DNA from 3 places in the Streptomyces sp. NPDC001843 genome. Region 1 is predicted to be linked to each of the others. Evidence: riboswitches for the same ligand, from Rfam matches in the RefSeq annotation. Region 1 holds a riboswitch; each other region holds the start of a gene.
What was found. Region 1 has a riboswitch for cyclic di-AMP ahead of ACFYZQ_RS21680 (NlpC/P60 family protein). Riboswitches for the same ligand answer to the same signal wherever they lie in the genome.
Positions count from the first base shown of each region.

Region 2: it holds a riboswitch for cyclic di-AMP, as region 1 does, so the genes downstream of both, ACFYZQ_RS26175 (peptidoglycan DD-metalloendopeptidase family protein) here and ACFYZQ_RS21680 (NlpC/P60 family protein) in region 1, are expected to answer to the same signal.
Region 3: it holds a riboswitch for cyclic di-AMP, as region 1 does, so the genes downstream of both, ACFYZQ_RS39615 (transglycosylase SLT domain-containing protein) here and ACFYZQ_RS21680 (NlpC/P60 family protein) in region 1, are expected to answer to the same signal.

Region 1 is NZ_JBIATQ010000008.1:227,291-234,250, forward strand. Features, by position in the region: gene ACFYZQ_RS21670 (peptidoglycan DD-metalloendopeptidase family protein) at 1-1,207, shown strand, start outside; gene pcrA (DNA helicase PcrA) at 1,244-3,760, opposite strand; cyclic di-AMP (ydaO/yuaA leader) riboswitch at 4,013-4,166, shown strand; gene ACFYZQ_RS21680 (NlpC/P60 family protein) at 4,174-5,355, shown strand; gene ACFYZQ_RS21685 (tellurite resistance/C4-dicarboxylate transporter family protein) at 5,381-6,337, shown strand; gene ACFYZQ_RS21690 (hypothetical protein) at 6,315-6,668, opposite strand.
Region 2 is NZ_JBIATQ010000011.1:2,917-9,876, forward strand. Features, by position in the region: gene ACFYZQ_RS26145 (aspartate aminotransferase family protein) at 1-545, shown strand, start outside; gene ACFYZQ_RS26150 (hypothetical protein) at 552-839, opposite strand; gene ACFYZQ_RS26155 (helix-turn-helix domain-containing protein) at 986-1,609, shown strand; gene ACFYZQ_RS26160 (DUF6126 family protein) at 1,606-1,728, shown strand; gene ACFYZQ_RS26165 (tyrosine-protein phosphatase) at 1,749-2,546, opposite strand; gene ACFYZQ_RS26170 (alpha-galactosidase) at 2,718-4,790, shown strand; cyclic di-AMP (ydaO/yuaA leader) riboswitch at 5,097-5,254, shown strand; gene ACFYZQ_RS26175 (peptidoglycan DD-metalloendopeptidase family protein) at 5,259-6,161, shown strand; gene ACFYZQ_RS26180 (SGNH/GDSL hydrolase family protein) at 6,373-6,960, shown strand, end outside.
Region 3 is NZ_JBIATQ010000031.1:6,631-13,590, forward strand. Features, by position in the region: gene ACFYZQ_RS39600 (ABC transporter ATP-binding protein) at 1-705, opposite strand, end outside; gene ACFYZQ_RS39605 (outer membrane lipoprotein carrier protein LolA) at 771-2,021, opposite strand; gene ACFYZQ_RS39610 (polyprenyl synthetase family protein) at 2,262-3,272, opposite strand; cyclic di-AMP (ydaO/yuaA leader) riboswitch at 3,801-3,984, shown strand; gene ACFYZQ_RS39615 (transglycosylase SLT domain-containing protein) at 3,990-4,469, shown strand; gene ACFYZQ_RS39620 (HAD family hydrolase) at 4,487-5,308, opposite strand; gene fahA (fumarylacetoacetase) at 5,592-6,806, shown strand.

The sequences.
Region 1 (6,960 bases):
CCACGCCACTTACGACTCCGGTGCCTACGACGCCACCGCCTGGACCACCGGCCACCAGCCGCTGGTCGGCATCCCGCACCAGGCCACGTCCCCCGACGTCAGCGGCCAGTGGGACGCGGGCGCCTGGCTCCAGCCCGACCAGTCCGCGGCCGGCGCCGACCTCACCCAGCAGTGGGAGTGGGGCACACAGGCCTTCGACACCGGCGCGTACGACGCCACGCAGTGGAACTCCGACGGCACCGCCGCGGCCACCGATCCCGAGCAGCGGCCCGAGTCCTTCGAGCAGCCCTTCGACCAGCAGGCGACCGCCACCTTCGAGCAGCTCCCGTACCAGGAGGCCGCCGAGGAGCCCGTCGCCGAGGACGGCGATCCGGCCGCCACCGGCGAACTGCCCACCGTCGCCCCGCTGCTCGACGGCCAGGAGGAGATCGTCCCGGCCTCGCCCCGGCCGGGTTCCCGCAGCGCGGCCCGTTCCCGCCGCAAGAGTCCTCCCAAGCGCTCCGCGCTGCTGACCGTCGCCGTGCCCTCGGTGTGCGTGATGGGAGTGGCGGGGATCGCCGCCGCCTCCGTCGGTAGCCTGACCGACGACGGGGGCAAGGACACCACGGCCACCGCTTCGGACGCCCATGCGGTGAAACCGTCCGTCGCCAACAGCAAGCTGGACAGCCAGCTCAGGACCCTCTCCGCGGGCGCCGACGACTTCGCGGACCGGGCCAGCCGGACCCAGGAACGCATCGACCTCAAGGCCCAGCAGGAAGCCCAGAAGAAGAAGGCGATCGCGGAGGCCGCCCGCAAGGAGCGGCTGCGCCCCAAGTACGTCCTCCCGGTCACGCAGAAAGGGCTCAGCGCCTATTTCGGCCAGGCGGGAGTGAACTGGATGTCGGTGCACACGGGCATCGACTTCCCTGTCTCGTACGGGACGCCGGTGATGGCGGCGACCGACGGCACCGTGACGACGAAGTGGAACAGTGCCTACGGCAACATGCTGATCCTGACGGCGAAGGACGGCACGCAGACCTGGTACTGCCACCTCTCCAGGTACCAGGTTCCCTCCGGGACGATCGTCAAAGCCGGGCAGCAGATCGCGTACTCCGGGAACTCCGGCAACTCCACCGGCCCGCACCTGCACTTCGAGGTCCGGCCGGCCGGCGGAGCGCCCATAGACCCGCTGCCGTGGCTGCGCAGCCACGGGCTTGACCCGACGTAGGCTCCCGGGGGCCCGGCCCCCGGGACCCTGACGCTCCTACAGCTTCTCCACCGGCGCGTAGCGCAGCAGCAGCCGCTTCGGCTTGGTGTCTCCGAAGTCGATCGACGCCTCGGCGTTGGCGCCCGCGCCCTTCACCGCCACCACCGTGCCGAGCCCGAACTGGTCGTGCGTCACCCGGTCCCCGACGGACAGGGCGACCACCGGCTTCTCCGAGGTCCGGCGTGTGGCGAAGCCGGAAGCGCCCGCCGCCGAGGAGCGCGAGCGGGACGACGACAGCGAGGCCGCCACGCCGGAGGCCGGCCCGGAGGACATCGGGGCCGCCGCTCCCTTCCGCTTCCACTCCACATGGGCGGGCGGGATCTCCTCCAGGAAGCGGGAGGGCGGGTTGTACGACGGCTGGCCCCACGCGCTGCGCATCGCCGAGCGGGTCAGATACAGCCGTTCCCGCGCGCGCGTGATGCCGACGTACGCCAGGCGCCGCTCCTCCTCCAGCTCCTTGGTCTGGCCGAGGGCACGCATGTGCGGGAAGACGCCGTCCTCCATACCGGTCAGGAACACCACCGGGAATTCCAGGCCCTTGGCGGTGTGCAGCGTCATCAGCGTGATGACGCCGTCACCGTCCTCCTCGTCCGGGATCTGGTCGGAGTCGGCGACCAGGGCGACCTGCTCCAGGAAGTCGGACAGGCCCACCGACTCGCCCTCGCCGCGCTCCTGCTCGAATTCGAGCGCCACGGCCGCGAGTTCCTGGAGGTTCTCGATGCGGGTCTCGTCCTGCGGGTCGGTGGAGGCCTGCAACTCGGCCAGGTACCCGGTGCGTTCGAGGACGGCTTCCAGGACGGTCGCCGGGCCCGCGCCGGACTCGACGATCGTACGGAGTTCCTCCATCAGCACGTTGAACCGCTTCACCGCGTTCGTCGACCGCGCCGCCATGCCGTACGCCTCGTCGACCCGCTTCAGCGCCTGCGGAAAGCTGATCTTCTCCCGCTGGGAGAGGGCGTCGATCATCGCCTCCGCGCGCTCGCCGATGCCGCGCTTGGGCACGTTGAGGATGCGACGCAGCGGCACCGAGTCCTCCGGGTTGGCGAGGACCCGCAGGTAGGCCAGGACGTCCCGGACCTCCTTGCGCTCGTAGAAGCGGACACCGCCGACGACCTTGTAGGGCAGGCCGACGCGGATGAAGACCTCTTCGAAGACACGGGACTGGGCGTTGGTGCGGTAGAAGACGGCGACGTCCCCCGCCTTGGCCTCGCCGGCGTCCGTGAGGCGGTCTATCTCTTCGGCGACGAACTGCGCCTCGTCGTGCTCGGTGTCGGCCACGTACCCCGTGATGCGGGCGCCCGTGCCGGCGTTGGTCCACAGGTTCTTGGGGCGGCGGGACTCGTTGCGCTCGATGACCGCGTTGGCCGCGGAGAGGATCGTCTGGGTGGAGCGGTAGTTCTGCTCCAGCAGGATCGTCGTCGCGTCCGGGTAGTCCTCCTCGAACTGGAGGATGTTGCGGATCGTCGCGCCGCGGAAGGCGTAGATCGACTGGTCGGCGTCACCCACCACGCACAGCTCGGCGGGCTGGAGGTCGTCCGGGCCGGGCGGCACGTCCACCGGGTGCTCGGCGGTGCCGACGAGCTCGCGCACGAGGGCGTACTGGGCGTGGTTGGTGTCCTGGTACTCGTCGACGAGGACGTGGCGGAAGCGGCGGCGGTAGTGCTCGGCGACGTCCGGGAAGGCGCGGAGCAGGTTGACCGTCGTCATGATCAGGTCGTCGAAGTCGAGGGCGTTGGCCTCGCGCAGCCGCGACTGGTAGAGGGCGTAGGCCTGGGCGAGGGTCTTCTCGAAGCCGTCGGCCGCCTGGGCGGCGAAGTCCTCCTCGTCGATCAGCTCGTTCTTCAGGTTGGAGATCTTGGCGCTGAAGGACTTCGGCGGGAAGCGCTTCGGGTCGAGGTCCAGGTCGCGGCAGACCAGGGCCATCAGGCGTTTGGAGTCGGCGGCGTCGTAGATCGAGAACGACGAAGTGAAGCCGAGCTTCTTGCTCTCCCGGCGCAGGATGCGCACGCACGCGCTGTGGAAGGTCATCACCCACATCGCGTTCGCGCGCGGGCCGACGAGCTGCTCGACGCGCTCCTTCATCTCGCCGGCGGCCTTGTTGGTGAAGGTGATCGCCAGGATCTGACCGGGGTGGACGCCCCGCTCGCCGAGCAGGTGGGCGATGCGGTGGGTGAGCACACGGGTCTTGCCGGACCCGGCGCCGGCCACGATGAGCAGTGGGGAGCCGGAGTGGACGACGGCGGCGCGCTGGTTCTCGTTCAGCCCCTCCAGGAGCGCGGCCGCGTCGACGGCCGGGCGGGGGGCGCCGTTCCGGTAGTACTCTCCCCCACTCTCGGCTTCGCTCGAGCGGGGGGACCCCCATCGGTCCGGCGGCACGTCGAACTTCCCGCCGAACAGATCGTCCGGAACCGGTTCCGGAGCGTGATCGTCCTCGGGCGGCGGCGGGGGCTCCTCCGCGTGCCCGCGAGGGGCCTGGAGGTCCGCCAGGAAGCTGTCGTCAAAGAGGCTGCTCATCGCTCTCCGAGTCTAGGGCGCGCCACCGACAACCGGCCGCCGCCCCGGAAAGATGACCGGTCCGCCCTTCACTCACGGTCCGGAGCGACACCGTCACGCGGACGGAAACCCTTACGTAAATCATAAGATCTATCGGGCATAACGTGCATCAACCTTCACATGAGCCACACGAGTTGGCTACCGTGCCTGGCAGGCCGCACGACCCCCACCGGCGAACGTCGCCGGGCCGCGCGGCCTCCGTCGAGTCCGGCGCGCGCCCCCACGCCAGCCGGAGCCGGGGACCCACACCGAGACCTGGGGTGAATCGGTCCGTTCTCCCGCAAGGACGAGGACCGTAGGGCAACCCTTCCGAACCACCCGCCCGAACCCGACAGCTAACCCGGTAGGCGGAACACTGGAAGGAGTCGCCTCCGTTGGCGTCGCACCGCAAGCGTTCCTCGGGTACGGGAGTCGCGGGAATCCGCAAGCCCGCCCTCGCCACCGCCGCTCTCACCTCCGTGGCCCTGCTCTCCCAGCCGGCCGACGCCGCCCCCGCCGCCCCAGCCGCCGACGGCAGGCCGAGCCTGGAGGAGGTCGAGAAGAAGGTCGACTCCCTCTACCGCCAGGCGGAGTCGGCGACCGACAAGTACAACGCGGCCAAGGAGAACACCGGCAAGCAGCGCAGACGGGTCGACACCCTCCTCGACGAGGTCGCCAAGCGCACGGAGAAGCTCAACAAGGCACGTGAGAAGCTGGGCTCGTTCGCCGCGGCCCAGTACCGGACCGGGGCCGCCGCCCCCGACACCGCCACCTTCCTGCTCGCGGACACCCCGCAGGACTACTTCGACCAGACCCAGCTGATGAACCGGCTGACCTCCCGGGAGAAGGGCGCGGTCGACGACTACGTCACCGAGCAGTCCGCGACGACGAGGAAGCGACAGGAGGCCACGGCGAGCCTCGAGACGCTGACCGAGTCGCAGAACGAGCTGCACACCGCCAAGGCCACCGTCCAGAAGAAGCTCGCCACCGCGCGCGAGCTGCTGTCCACGCTGACGGCCCAGGAGAAGGCCCGGCTGGCGGCGATCGAGAAGCAGAAGCGGGAGGAGGCCGCGCGCAAGGCGGCGGAGCTCGCGAAGCAGCAGGCGGCCGAACGTGCGGCCGAGCAGGACACCGGCGCCACCGCGTCCCCCTCGACGCCTCCCTCCACGGCCCCTTCCACCCCCCCTTCGACGTCCACGGGCTCGTCGTCCTCGTACGCCACCAAGGCCGCGAAGGCGATCGAGTTCGCCCGTGCGCAGATAGGCAAGCCGTACGTCTGGGGCGCCACCGGTCCGGGCTCCTACGACTGCTCCGGCCTGACCCAGGCCACCTGGAGGGCCGCCGGCGTCAGTCTGCCGCGCACCACCTACGACCAGGTCGACGCCGGCACGACGGTCTCGCTCGCCGACTCCCAGCCCGGTGATCTGATCTTCTTCTACGACGACATCAGCCACGTCGGCATCTACATCGGCAACGGCATGATGATCCACGCCCCCAAGCCCGGCGCATACGTCCGCGAGGAGTCGATCTACTACGACGGCGAATCGATCATCCACAGCGTGGTGCGACCGGCCTGAGCCACCGGGCCCCTAGCATCGGCCCATGCCCGGCTCCTCCTCACCCCTGCACGTCTGGTGGGCCCGGCGTTCACCGGCGGGTGGTGCCGCCGTGATGGCGACGGGGATCGTGTCGGTGGGGTTGCTGCTCGCGGGCCACGCGGTGCTGTCACGGATCGCCCTCGGGGTGGCGTGTGCCGCCTGGCTGGGATTCGCGGCGGCCTTCGCCGCCCGACTGGTGTTCGAACGGGAGCGGTGGGCGGCGGAGGCGGAGACGCCGGGTGCGCTCACCGCCGTCGCCGGCACCGCGGTACTGGGGACCCGGTTCTCGCTGCTCGGCCGACAGGTCCTGGCCGAGGCGCTGCTCGCGCTGGCGGCCGTGCTCTGGCCCGTACTGCTCGCCCCCGTCGTACGGCACTGGGGGCGGCGCATGCCGGGGACGGCGTTCATGGGCTGCGTGGCCACACAGGCGCTCGCCGTGTCCGCGGCCGTGCTGGCCGACGCGACGTCGACGGCGTGGCTCGCGCACACGGCGCTGGTGCTCTTCTGGCTGGGACTGCTGTTCTACGCGCTGGCCCTGGCCCGGTTCGATCCGCGGCAGGTCGTCGAGGGCGCCGGGGACCAATGGATCGCGGGCGGCGCGCTCGCCATCTCGGCGCTGGCCGGGGCGCGGCTGATCGCCGCCGACAGTCCGCACCTGTATCTGTGGAGCGACGACGACCGGGACGTCCTGCGCACCGTGACCGTCGCGCTGCTCGTACTGGATCTGGCCTGTTACGCCGTCCTGCTGTTCGCGGAGGCGGCCCGCCCTCGGCCGGGCTACGACGTGCGCCGCTGGTCGACGGTGTTCCCGATGGGGATGACGGCGGCCGCCACGCTGTCCGTCGGCGCCACCGTGGGCATCCCCTGGCTGCGGGGCCCGGGCGTGGTGCTGGTGTGGATCTCGGTCGCCGCGTGGCTCGCGGCCGTCGTCGGCGCGATCACGTCCACAGCACGGCGATGAAGATGTTCGCCATGGTGAGCAGGCCCACCAGACCGAAGAGGCCCTTGTCCACCCGCTCCTCGTCCCGCTTCACGTAGACGAGCCCGAGGATCACGATCAGCAGGGCCAGCTTCACGCCGATCTTGATGTTGTTGACGTGGTGGTCGTCGGCCTGGTTGAGCCCGACCAGGATCACACCGGTGACCAGCATGGTGAGCGCGCCGTGCAGCATGGCGGGAACGAAGCGGGCCTCGCCCCGGCCCATCGCCTTCATCTGGGTCAGGAAGCCGCCGAGGAGCGCGGCGATGCCGATGATGTGCAGGCCGACGAAGAGATGGATGAGTACGTCCATGAGGCCGGAGCCTAACCGCCCGCACAAATGCGCCTCATAGCACCCCACGGCTCCCGCCTGCCCCGGAAACCGCCACATCGGTCAGTGCACCGCCCCAAGTCGGCAGCTGTGCGCCGGGAGCGCGGTCATCGGCGCACACCGGGCGGTCCTGTCGGGTCAGTTACGCACAATGCGTTACCAAGCCGTCACAGACCGGTTTAGCGTCCTCCACCAGGTGACCGGCTCCCCACCGCCGCCCGGGCCAGGGGCGGCAGTCGGGCACCACCGCCGAGAAGGTCCGGCGGCGGCCCCG
Region 2 (6,960 bases), on a different contig from region 1:
GCAGGGACTGGATCTTCAAGAAGGTCTACTCGTCCATGGACCGGGTGCTCGTCCACTCGGCGAGCTTCGGGTCCAACGCCCAGGCGATGGCGGCCGGACTCGCCGTGCTGTCCGTCATGGAGAACGAGCAGATCGTCGCGAACGCCCGCGCGACCGGTGAGCAGCTCAAATCCCGGCTCACCGCGCTGATCGACAAGTACGAGCTGCTCGCCGACGTCCGAGGCCGAGGCCTGATGATCGGCATCGAGTTCGGCCGGCCCGGTTCCCTGAAGCTGCGCAGCCGCTGGACCATGCTGCAGGCAGCCCGCAAGGGCCTGTTCGCGCAGATGGTGGTGGTCCCGCTGCTCCAGCGGCACCGGATCCTCACCCAGGTCTCCGGCGACCACCTGGAGGTCATCAAGCTGATTCCGCCGCTGGTCATCGGCGAGCGGGAGGTGGACCGGTTCGTCGACGCCTTCAGCGCCGTGATGGACGACGCGCACAGCGGCGGCCTGGTGTGGGACTTCGGCAAGACACTGATCAAGCAGGCGGTGGCCAACCGCTGACGGTCCCTAGCCGGGCAGCACCACGAAGAGGAGGAAGAGGTCGGCGAGCCCGGTCGCTCCGAGGACCAGGCCTGCGGCGGAGGTCCACAGCCGGCCGACACCGCGCCCCGCGTAGTACAGCCCCATGGCGCCGAAGGTGACGGCGAGTCCTCCGGCGAGGAGCGACCAGGGCAGCAGCATGAACGTGAGCGTGGGCCACGTGCTCACCGCGGCCACGAGCCCCAGCATGAGCGCGAGGGGGCCGAGGGCGGCGGCGGGCGCGTCGGCGTGGGAGGGCGTGGAACGTGTGGTCATCTGATCCCCGCAGTCTTGAACACGTTCAAAATACTCGTCGAGGCTAGCACGGGTACAAGGAGCAGAGGGAAGTCCGCAGGCAGACCTCGGTTTGCCTCACAGGCAAAGGAATTGCCTCACAGGTAAAACCGAGGCTGAATGGAGGCATGAACGCCTCAGAAGCCGCGCCGCCGGCGGGCCAGGGCGACGACCTGCCCGCCGTGGCGCCGCAACTGCGCGCCCTGCGCCGGCGCGCCGGCCTCACCCTGGAGGCCGCGGCCCGCACCGCGGGTCTCTCGCCCGCCCACCTCTCCCGCCTGGAGACCGGTGGGCGCCAGCCCTCGCTCCCGATGCTGCTCGCGCTCGCCCGTATCTACGGTACGACGGTCTCGGAGCTGCTCGGCGAGAGCGTCGCCGACCGGGACGCCGTCGTGCGCGCCGCCGACATGGAGCCGACCCGGGCGGGCGGCTGGACGTACTTCCAGGCCGGCGCCCCCGGGCGCGGGATGCAGGCACTGCGCGTACGGGTGCCGTACGGCACGCAGGGCGACATCGTGCGGGTCCACCCCGGCGAGGAGTGGCTCTACGTGCTGAGGGGCCGACTCGGACTGCGCCTCGGCGACACCGCGCACCTGCTGACGCCCGGCGACAGCGCGCACTTCGACTCGCTCACCCCGCACCGCCTCGCCGCCGAGGACCACGACGGGGTGGAGCTGCTGTTCGTCCACACCCTGCTGCAGAGCCCCACGGCCGCACTGTGCCTGGGGCCCCTCACCGGAGAGCTGTCATGAGCGACTACGAGACGAAGTTCCCCCGCTCCCTGTGGGTCCGGCTGATCATCTACATCGCCGTGGGCCACCTCTTCGCCGCGTTCCTCTACCTGCTGTTCGCGCTGGGCGCCAAGGGCTGACCGCCGCCGTCCGGCAGGCGTCAGTCCAGCAGCCGCTCGCGCAGCCGCTCCCGGACCTCGGGGGTCACCCCGAGACCCTGCTCCAGGTAGGTGTCGACCCCGCCCCAGGTCTCCTCCAGGCTCGTGAAGGCCGCCGACAGGTACTCGGCGCGCGCGTCGAAGAGCGGACTGAGCAACTCCATCACCTCGGGGGTGTACGCGCTGTCCGGGCTGCCGCCCCGGCGCACCTTGTAGCGGCGGTGCTTCGCGTTCGACTCGAGGTAGTCGGCGACGATCGCGTCGCGCTCCACGCCCACCGCGAGCAGCGTCACGGCCACGGAGATGCCCGCGCGGTCCTTGCCCGCCGCGCAGTGCATCAGGGCGGGGACGCTGTCCTCGGCCAGGGCGCGCAGCACCTTGGAGTGCTCCGCGGTGCGCTCCCGCACGATCTTGCGGTAGGAGACGATCATCCGGTTCTCCGCCTTGCCGTCCGCGAGGATCGCGCGCAACTGGTCGAGGTCGCCGTCGCGGACCAGCTTCCAGAACTCCGCGCCGTCCGCCGGGTCGCTCAGCGGCAGGTTCACATTGCGCACACCGGGCAGCTCGACGTCGGGGCCCTCGAGCTTCTTGTCGGCCGCGTTGCGGAAGTCGAAGATCGTGTGCAGGCCCAGGGAGGCGAGGAAGGCCGCGTCCTGCTCGGTGGCGTGCGCGAGATGCCCGCTGCGGAACAGCACCCCGTGTCGCACCCGGCGTCCGTCCACCGTGGGCATGCCCCCCACGTCCCGGAAGTTGCGCACTCCGGTCAGCTCCGGCTCGGTCGACGGGACCTGCTGCGTCACGTGGGCTCCTCGCTGTCGCTCCCGCCGTCTCGGCTCGCCGGCGGGCACCCGGTCGACGATACGACATCGGTTTTCCCGGGCAATGAGTTGTCCACAGGCGTTGCCTCCGGTGCTGTCGGCCCGTGATGATGTTGATGCTTGAGCGGATCTGTCGGCACCTGTGAGGCCTCGATGGTGGACATCGCCGAAAACGGTCGTACCTGGCTCCTGACGGGGCCCACCAGCGGTTACGCGCTGCACCTCACCGAGGAGCACGAACTGCTGCACCTCCATTGGGGCCCGCGCATCGCGCTCGCCGACGCGGAGGCCCTCGCGGTGCGCCCGCTGCCCGGCTACCGGCCCTTCGAGTCCCCGCTCGACGGCCGCGAGGAGTACCCGGTCGAGGGCGGCCCCCGTTTCGTGCGGCCCGCCCTGTCCGTGCGCACCGACGAGCGGCGCGGCACCGAGTGGGCCTTCGAGGCGTACGACGCCGAGGGCGACGAGCTGCGGCTGCGCTTCAGGGACGACGGGGTGTCGCTCACGCTGCACTACCGGATGCGCGGGGACGTCCTCGAGCGCTGGGTGACCGTGGGCAACGAGGGGGACGCGCGTGTGGAGCTGCTGCGCGCCGACGCGGCCACCTGGACCCTGCCCGACCGGGACGGCTGGCGACTGTCCCAGCTGCACGGCCGCTGGGCCGCCGAGTCCCTGCTGACCAGCGCCCCGCTCACGTACGGCGACAAGGTGATCGGCAGCCGCCGCGGTCACACCGGCCACCAGCACCTGCCCTGGGTCGCCCTGCACACCGACGCCGGCGAGGAGCACGGCGAGGTCTACGGCTGCGCCCTCGGCTGGTCGGGGTCCTGGCGGATCGCGGTCTCCCAACTTCCGGACGCGCGCGTCCAGATCACCGGCGGCGCCGGTTACGACGACTCGGGCCTGCTGACGCTGGCGCCGGGGGAGTCCTACACCACGCCCGTCTTCGCGGGCCTGTGGAGCGACGGCGGCTTCGGCGGCGCCAGCCGCGCCTGGCACGCCTACCAGCGGGCCCACGTCATCCCGGACGCGGACCGGGACCGGCCCGTCCTGTTCAACTCCTGGGAGGCCACCACCTTCGACATCTCCGAGGAGCAGCAGGCGACCCTCGCCCGGCGGGCCGCCGCGATCGGTGTCGAGCTGTTCGTGGTCGACGACGGCTGGTTCGGCGCCCGTACCAGCGACCGGGCCGGGCTCGGCGACTGGACGCCCAACCCCGACCGCTTCCCGAACGGCCTGAAGCCGCTCGCGGACTATGTGCACGCCCTCGGTATGCAGTTCGGCATCTGGGTCGAACCGGAGATGGTCAACCCGGACAGTGACCTGTACCGGGCCCACCCCGACTGGGTGCAGTACCAATCCGGGCGCGAGCGGACGGAGTTCCGCAACCAGCTCGTCCTCAACCTCGCCCGCGAGGACGTCCAGGAGTACCTCTGGCAGCAGCTGGACGGCCTCCTGTCCAGCGCCCCCGTCGACTATGTGAAGTGGGACTTCAACCGCTGCTTCACCGACGCCGGGTGGCCGGGCGAGCCGTATCCGCAGCGGCTGTGGGTGGACCACGTCCGCGCCTTCTACGCGCTCCTCGACCGGCTGCGGGCGGCGCATCCCGGTGTGGCGTTCGAGTCCTGCTCGGGCGGCGGCGGCCGGATCGACCTCGGCGTGATGAGCCGCACGGACCAGGTGTGGACCTCCGACAACACCGACCCGCTGGACCGGCTCGCCATCCAGCACGGCTTCAGTCAGATCCACCCCGCGCGGGTGATGGCCGCCTGGGTCACCGACAGTCCGAACACCCAGCTCAACGGGAGGGTCAGCAGCCTGCGCTTCCGGTTCGTGAGCGCCATGGCCGGGGTGCTTGGCGTCGGCGGCGACCTCTCTGAGTGGACGGAGGAGGAACTCGCCGAGGCACGCCAGTGGGTGGAGCTGTACAAGGAGATCCGCCCGGTCGTGCAGCAGGGCGACCTGTACCGGCTGCGACCGCCGGAGGGCGGGCTGAGCGCGGTGCAGTACACCCTCGGGGACGAGTCGGTCGTGCTGGCGTGGCTCCAGGCGCAGCGGTACGGCGAGCCGGTCCCGGCGGTGCGGCTGCGCGGCCTCGATCCGACGGCGTCGTACGAATGCCGCGAAACGGGCGAAGTCCACCGAGGTGCCGTGCTGCTGCACCATGGACTGGACACCCGCCTGCGTGGCGATCTGGATGCGGCCGTTGTCCGCCTGCGCCGCATCTGATGCTTGTGCCCCAATTGGGCTCTTTGTGGTAACCAGGCCTGAAATAGAGGGTCATGGAGGTACGTTCCGTGAGGAGCGTCATATCCATGACTGTCCGTCACGCGTCATGTCCACGTAATCGGTAGGGATTTCCGGGGAATTGAAGAGTGACCCCGGAGGGGGCTCACGGAGGGTGACAGGGGTTACCCAAAACGGATCAAGCCAAACGCGGTCGACGGGAACCACTCGCTTGTCCGTTCGCGCCCCGCTCGCTTACCTTCGCCACCACTCCGGACGGAACGCCGAATCCTGCCGCCGCCCGGGGCCCGCAGACACTCACCCGTGCACGGCAGGAGCGGGGGACCCACCAGGCAACACTGCCTGTTCCGGTCTCCGGAACGGCTCGGGGTGAAGCCGCGCCGCGCGCGGCCGGGCAGCTCCAGTCCGAACCCGACAGCTCACCTCGCAGGCGCCGGAGAGGAACTCGCCATGCCCGCGAAGGGTAAGCACCGCCGTCCCAAGAACCGGCGTTTCACCCGCTCGATCGCCGTCGCCGGAACCGGCGGCGCCGCGCTGGCCCTGCCCCTCATGGGAGCCGGCGGCGCCCATGCCGCCACGGCGTCCACCGCCAAGGAGTCCGCCCCCAAGGGGGCCGTCCAGGCCGTGCCGGTGGCCCAGAAGGAGACCTCCGCGGCCCGGTCGGGCGTGCACACCTACACGGTGCGGGCCGGTGACTACCTCTCGAAGATCGCCGACGAGCAGAACGTGAGCGGCGGCTGGCACCGGCTCTACGCGGACAACCGCGAGGCCGTCGGCAGCGATCCCTCGCTGATCCACCCCGGTCTGAAGCTGAGCATCGGCAAGCGGGCCGCGCACACCGGCACCGAGTCCGCCACGTCCACCCGACCCTCCGCCTCGCAGTCCACGCCCCGGTCCGCGACCCGCTCGGACACGCGGTCCTCCGTGGCGTCGGCCGCCTCCACCGGCTTCACCCTCCCGGTCGTGGGCGCCACCATAGGAACCGGTTACCACGTGCCGGGCGGCATGTGGTCCAGCGGCTACCACACGGGCGTCGACTTCGTCGTCCCGACCGGCACCCCGGTCAAGGCCGTGGGGGCTGGCACGGTCGTCTCCGCCGGCTGGGGCGGCGCCTACGGCAACCAGGTCGTGATCAGGCTCGCCGACGGCCACTACGCGCAGTACGGCCACCTGTCCTCCATCTCCGTCTCGGCCGGCCAGACGGTGACGGTGGGGCAGCGGCTCGGTCTCTCCGGCGCGACCGGCAACGTGACCGGCCCGCACCTGCACTTCGAGATCCGCACCACCCCGAACTACGGCTCGGACGTGGACCCGGTCGGCTACCTCCGCTCGCACGGCGTCGCCGTCGCCTGATCCACGGGCCGCTCAGGTCGCCGAAGGCCGGACCCCCGATCCCCGGGTCCGGCCTTCGGTGCGTCCCGTGTTGGCGTATTCCCGTCTGGCGCATGTCGGCGAAGTGGGTTATCTCACCGCCCGTCAAGCCTTTATTACGGTCGCGTAGGTCACATCGGAAGGTGAATCATGGTCCGATGTGGCAGACGATTCGAAGAGTGACAACAGATCAGTGATCGGGTCGTACGTGGCGGTGGGGGACAGCTTCACCGAGGGCGTGGGCGACCCTGGCCCCGACGGGGCGTTCGTCGGCTGGGCCGACCGGTTCGCGGTGCTGCTCGCGGACCGGCGGCCCGAGGGCGACTTCAGGTACACCAACCTCGCGGTACGCGGCAGGCTGCTCGACCAGATCGTGGCCGAACAGCTCCCGCGAGCCGTCGAACTCGCCCCGGACCTGGTGTCCTTCTGCGCGGGCGGCAACGACATCCTCCGCCCCGGCACCGATCCCGACGAGGTGGCCGAGCGCTTCGAGCTGGCGGTGGCACAGCTCGCCTCCGTCGCCGGCACGGTCATGGTGACGACCGGCTTCGACACCCGTGGCGTGCCCGTGCTCAAGCATCTGCGCGGCAAGATCGCCACGTACAACGGCCATGTCCGGGCCATCGCCGACCGGTACGGCTGTCCCGTCCTCGACCTGTGGTCCCTGAGGGCCGTCCAGGACCGGCGGGCCTGGGACCACGACCGGCTGCACCTCTCACCCGAGGGGCACACGCGCGTGGCCCTGCGCGCGGGCCAGGTGCTCGGCCTCGAGGTCCCGGCC
Region 3 (6,960 bases), on a different contig from region 1:
CACCGTGCCCTGCGTGATCAGCCGGCCGCGGGACATCACCGCGACATGGGTGCACACCTGCTCGATCTCGTCGAGGAGGTGCGAGGAGAGGAACACGGTGGTGCCGTCCGAGGCCAGCTCCCGCACCAGGGCGCGGATCTCCCGCATGCCCTGCGGGTCGAGCCCGTTGGTCGGCTCGTCCAGGACCAGCAGTCTGCGCGGCTGCAGCAGTGCGGCGGCCAGGCCCAGGCGCTGTTTCATGCCCAGGGAGTAGGCCTTCGCCTTCTTGCCCGCGGCGGCCGTCAGCCCCACCCGGTCCAGTGCCGCCGCGACGCGGTCGCGCCGGGTGCGCGGGTCGGCGGTCGGGTCGGCGGCGTCGTACCGCAGCAGGTTGTCCCGGCCGGTGAGGAAGCCGTACAGGGCCGGTCCCTCGATGAGCGCGCCGACCTGCGGGAGCACGGTGCGCGTGGCCCGGGGCATGGGATGTCCCAGGACGCGGGCGGTGCCGGAGGTGGGCTCGATGAGCCCCATCAGCATGCGGATGGTGGTGGTCTTGCCGGAGCCGTTCGGACCGAGGAAGCCGAAGACGCTGCCCGCCGGGACGGTCAGGTCGAGACCGTCGACGGCGAGCTGTCCGCCGCGGTAGCGCTTGGTGAGCGCGCGGGTGCGGATGACGCTGTCGTCCTTGCGCCGCGCGTCCGGCTCCGTGGCGGACGGTTCGTCCATCGGCTCCCCCGATTCGTCGTGCATGCGGTCGTGCGCGGGCACCGGCGTCTGAGCGCGGCCGGCGCCTACCGGGCCGCGTCGGCCGCCTTCACCAGCGCGTTCTTGGTCACGGCGCCGACGTAGACCTTGCCGTCGTCGGTGATCAGGGCGTTGACCAGGCGGGTGGAGAACACCGTGCCCTTGCCGAACTTGCCGGTCACGTGGTCGCCGATCGAGCCGAGGAAGCCGCCCAGATCGCCGCCGCCCGAACCGGAGGGCAGGCCGCCCTCGCTGCCGCTGTCGAAGGTGGCGATCGAGTTCCAGCCCTTGCCGATGACCTTGAAGCCGTCGGCTCCCTTGGCGAGGTCTCCCTCGGACTTCGGGGCGCTCTTCCCGGGCTTCGGGAATCCCTTGCCAGGCTCCGGGAAACCCTTGTCGGCGTCGTCCTGCTGGGTGACCTTCGCGCCCTTGGGCGGGGTGAAGTGGAAGGTCGAGGCAGCCGGCTTGGCGAAGCTGACCTGGGTGAAGCCCGCGTCCACCACGGCGGCGCCACCGCTCGCCGGGGTGAGGGTGAACTTCAGCGGCAGCCCTGTCTTCGCGTCCACCGCGATGCTGATCGCACCCACCGTGGTGCCGGACTGCTTCGGCTTGACGAGCAGCTTGTAGGCGTCCCGGCCGGCGACCTGGACGGTGCCGTCGACGGTCACGGACGTGGTGTCGTCGACGGACTTCAGGGCCTCGTCGGCGAAGTCCTTCGGCGTGGCGGGGGTCTTCTCCCGCCGCTCCTTGCCGTGCTGCTCGGCGGTGCCGTGGTACACCTCGTTGGACTTGCTGTCGTAGCCCCACACGTCCTTGCCGTCGTGGATGAGGCTGTACTCGGCGGCACGCTCGATCAGCGACACCTTCTGGCGGTCCGGCCCGTCGGCCGCCACGCGCAGGGTGTGGCTGCCCGTCAGCAGCTCGGTGAACTTGGACTGCGGGTCCGCCGACGATCCGCCGCCGCCCTGGCCGGCCCCGGACAGCAGGCCGCTCTCCAGGCCGCCGAGATCCGGCAGACCGAGGTCGGTGCTGACCCGCACCGTGCCGGAGAGCTGCTGCACGTCCGACTTGGCGATCTTGTCTATGAGCTGCTGAGCGGTGATCTTCGGCAGATCGGGGTCACCGGAGTCGGCGAGCGCCGGGACCAGCCCGATGGTCGCCGCCGCCACCCCCACCACCGCGACCGGAACGACGTAGCGGGCCGCCTTGCGGCGTCCGTCGACCGTGGTGTCGCCGGCCGTGGTGTCGCCGGCCGTGGTGTCGTCGGCCGTGGTGTCGTCGGATTCGTACGGTGCCATGTGTGCCTTACCTCCGTCGTCGGCGGCGGCCGTCCTCGCACATTTGGTCCCACCCTGAGCCGCCATTCTCACCCGAATCGGTGAGGAGTGGTGATTTCCGTGGTTTCCATCTGACCAAATCGGCCGTGAGGATGCGTCAGCCCCGGGAGGCAACTCGACGTACGCCTGCGGTATGACACCGGAAGGCGGGATCTCCACCTGACCCGTAGGGGTCGGGGGCACAAGTGAGCGGGACGCCCACTAACCGGCCCGGTGGACCACCGCGTCGCACAGTTCCATCAGCGCCGCCTTCGCGTCGCACTCGCGCAGTGGGGCGAGCGCGGCACGCGCGTCCTCCGCGTAGCGCACGGTGTCCCGGCGGGCCTGCTCCAGTGCCGGGTGGGTGCGCAGGCCGGCGAGGGCCTCGGCGTGCCGGGCGTCGTCGGTCAGGTCGGAGTCGAGCAGGCGGCACAGGGCGATGTCCTCGGCCAGCCCGAGCCTCGCGGCCCGTTCCCTGAGGCGCAGCACGGGCAGGGTCGGGATACCCTCGCGCAGGTCGGTGCCCGGGGTCTTGCCGGACTCGTGGGAGTCGGACGCGATGTCCAGGACGTCGTCCGCGAGCTGGAAGGCGACGCCGAGCCGCTCGCCGTACTGGGTGAGGACGTCCACCACGGTCTCGTCGGCCCCGGACATCATCGCGCCGAAACGGCAGGAGACCGCGACCAGCGAGCCGGTCTTGCCGCTCAGCACGTCCAGGTAGTGCTCGACCGGGTCCCGGCCGTCCTGCGGCCCTGCGGTCTCCAGGATCTGCCCGGTGACCAGCCGCTCGAACGCCAGGGCCTGCACCCGTACGGCCTCGGGGCCGAGGTCGGCGAGGATCTGCGAGGCGCGGGCGAAGAGGAAGTCGCCGGTGAGGACGGCGACGGAGTTGCCCCAGCGGGTGTTCGCGCTGTCCACGCCGCGGCGCACCGCGGCCTCGTCCATGACGTCGTCGTGGTACAGCGTCGCCAGGTGGGTGAGCTCGACGACGACGGCCGAGGGCACGATCCCGGGTGCGTACGGGTCCCCGAACTGCGCCGCGAGCATCACGAGCAGCGGCCTGAACCTCTTCCCGCCCGCACGCACGAGGTGCTGCGCGGCCTCGGTGATGAAGGGGACCTCACTCTTGGTGGCTTCGAGCAGGCCCTCCTCGACAGCCGCCAATCCGGCCTGGACATCGGCTTCCAGAGCCTGGTCCCGCACGCTCAGCCCGAATGGCCCGACGACGGTCACGAGGGGTCTCCTGTCTGCTGGTGTCTGCTGGCGATTACGCGGTTTGTCGATAGGTCGCTGCCCTCACTCGAGTCAGCGTATCCGGTCAGCTTTCGATCACCGAGGGCGCCCACGGTTACAGGCCGGGCGCTATCGGATCACGACCGTTATGTTTTCGATCGGTCGATAAGGACGGATATTTATCCGCTTACCCGGAAGTACGACTGAAGTGCCTCGCCTAAAGCAGCCGACTCCCACCGCCACGCCCACCGCGATTACCCGACGCCGCGCCCTTCATGCCCTATTTGCCGCGATTGCCATTTCGTGAATTGGGTCACTCCGCCCGACTGGAGGAGCCCACCACCTCAGCCCGCGTTTCTCCGTTCACCTATGGCCAGTTGAGGCTTGGCAGAAGCAAAGGATCAAGTGCCTCATACGCTACACAACAAGGTCAACTAGGACTTTGTGTGAATCCGACGCTTGTTTCGGACATGTGCTCTCGCATACGTTCCCGGCCGTCGGGCGGACGCCGAATCCTGCCGCCGCCCGTCACACCCATCGACGAACTCATTCGCGTACGGCAGGAGCGGGGGACCCAGGTAAGCCGCCGGTCCGGGCGACACCCGTCGTCCCGGAACGGCTCGGGGTGAAGTCGTGCCGTCTTCGGGCGGCACGGCCGGGCACCTCCCAGCCCGAACCCGACAGCTCACCTCGCAGGCGACGGAGAGGAACTTCGCCATGCCTGCTGCCGCTCAGCACCGCCCTGCCCGCTTCGCCCGCATCGCCCGCAAGCTCGCCGCCGCGGGCACCGGCGCCGCCGTGATCGCCCTCCCGCTGGTCGGAGCGACCAGCGCCTCGGCCGCCACGCCCACGCCCGCGCCCAGCACGGTCACGTACCCGAACAACCTGGACGGCTGGATCCGCGACTCGCTCGCGGTCATGGCGCGGCACGGCATCCCGGGTACGTACAACGGCATCTACCGCAACGTGATGCGCGAGTCCTCGGGCAACCCGCTGGCCATCAACCTCTGGGACTCCAACGCCGCCGCCGGCACCCCGTCCAAGGGCCTGCTGCAGGTCATCGCCCCGACGTTCAACGCCTACCACGTGTCCGGCACCTCGTGGGACATCTACGACCCGATCGCCAACATCACGGCCGCCTGCAACTACGCCGCCCACCGCTACGGCTCGATCGACAACGTGTACGGCGCGTACTGACCGGCTGACCGGTTCCCTCAAGGGAAGAGTCTTTCGAGGACGACGGCGATGCCGTCGTCCTCGTTCGACAGGGTGAGCTCGTCGGCCACCGCCTTCAGTTCCGGGTGGGCGTTGGCCATGGCCACACCGTGCGCGGCCCAGTCGAACATCGGGATGTCGTTCGGCATGTCCCCGAAGGCGACCGCCCTGTCGGGGCTCAGCCCGAGGTGGTCGGCGGCCAGCGCCAGCCCGGTCGCCTTGGTCACACCGCACGGCTGCAGCTCGACGGTTCCCGGTCCCGACATGGTGACCGTCGCCAGCGAGCCCACGGCCTCGCGGGCCGTGGCGGCCAACTCGTCGTCCGTCAGCGTGTGGTGCCGCAGCAGGACCTTGCTGATCGGCTCGCACCACAGGTCGTCGCGCCGCCGGACCCGTACGGCGGGCAGCGTCGGGTGGGGCATCAGATAGCCGGGTTCGATGAGCGTGAGCCCGTCCACCCCGTCCTGGTCGACGGCCGCGTACACCTCCCCGGCCTCGGCCTCGATCTTGCCGAGCGCGGTCTCGGCCAGCTCCCGGTCCAGGGTGACCGACCACAGCAGGCGGTCGGCGCCGGCGTCGTACACCTGTGCTCCCTGGGCACACACCGCGAGCCCCCTGCCGCCGAGGTCGTCGAGCAGCGGCCGCACCCGCGGTGCCGGGCGCCCGGTCACCACGAGGTGCCGGGCACCCGCCTCCCCGGCCCGCGCGAGGGCGGCCAGGGAACGGTCGGAGAGGGTGTCGTCGCCACGCAGGAGCGTTCCGTCGAGATCGGTCGCGACGAGGGTGAAGGCGGGGAGCGGATATCCGGGGGGTGCGGCCATGATCAGAGAATACGGACACCACGCCCCGGCAACTCACCGCTGTTTTCGGCCTCAGCCGTGCGCCGCCGCCAGGTGCTTCGCCAGACGAGGCGACGCCGGCTCGTGCCGTAGTAGGAAGCGCGTGACCGGGCCGCAGGACGCCGCGGCGGGAAAGCCTGTGGATCAGACACATCCGCCACCCTGCCCGGCACACTGCCAGGACTCGAGACTCACCCGTAACGTGTGGCCCGACCACATGCCACGGCCTGCAGTGATGGCACGGATGAGAGCGAGGCAGCACCCCATGCTCCCCTTCGACGTCCCCGAGGGCGATCCCTTCGGCCCGCACAACCTCCCCTACGGCGTCTTCTCCCCGGCCGGCTCGGACGAACAGCGCGTCGGTGTACGGCTCGGCGACCATGTCCTCGACGCGGGCGCGGCGGCGCGGGCGCTCGGCTCGCCCTACGCGTCCCTGCTCGCGCACCCCACCCTCAACCCGCTGCTGGCCGCCGGACGCACGGCGTGGTCGGACGTACGGCGGGCCCTGACCGCCTGGGTGACGGTGCCCGCGCACCGGGAGACCATCGAACCGCTGTTCCACTCCCTGTCCTCGGTGACCCTCCACCTGCCCTTCGAGGTCGCCGACTACGTCGACTTCTACTCCTCCGAGCACCATGCCCGGAACGCGGGCCACATCTTCCGCCCGGACGCCGAGGAACCGCTGACCCCCAACTGGAAGCACCTCCCGATCGGTTACCACGGCCGCTCCGGCACCGTGGTGGTGTCGGGCACCGACGTCGTACGGCCATACGGGCAGCGCAAGGCTCCAGGGGACCCGGCCCCTGTGTTCGGGCCCTCGACCCGCCTCGACATCGAGGCCGAGGTCGGCTTCGTCGTGGGCGTGCCCTCGAAGCGGGGCGAGCCGGTTCCGCTCGGCGACTTCCGCGAGCACGTCTTCGGGCTGACCCTGCTGAACGACTGGTCGGCGCGGGACATCCAAGCCTGGGAGTACGTCCCCCTCGGACCGTTCCTCGGCAAGTCCTTCGCCACGTCGGTGTCGGCGTGGATCACACCGCTGGAGGCCCTGGAGGACGCGCGCGTGGCGCCGCCCGAGCGGACCCACCCGGTGCTTCCCTACCTGGACGACTCCGGCGAGGAGCCCGGCGGCTACGACCTGCGGATCTCCGTCGCGATCAACGGCCATCCGGTGTCCGAGCCGCCCTTCTCCACCATGTACTGGACGGCCGCGCAGCAGTTGGCGCACATGACCGTGAACGGTGCGTCGCTGCGCACCGGTGACCTGTACGGGTCGGGGACCGTGAGCGGACCCGAGGAGCGGCAGCGCGGATCACTGCTGGAGCTGACCTGGAACGGGCGGGATCCGCTCGACCTCCCGGAGGGCAAGCGGACCTACCTGGAGGACGGCGACGTGGTGACGCTGTCGGCGTGGGCGCCCGGGGCGGACGGGGTCCGGGTGGGGCTGGGGGAGGTCAGCGGTCGGGTCGTAGCAAGCAGCTGACACAAATACGGGTCGCCACCTCCATCCCGTCCCGCGAGTTGGAGTCGGCGGGTCTGCTCCGCGCCCGACGGGGCGCGGGCACCCGCGTCGCCCCGCTGCCGGCCCGGTACGGCGTCCCGACCCGGCCGAACCGGCCGATGCCGCCCGCGGGTTC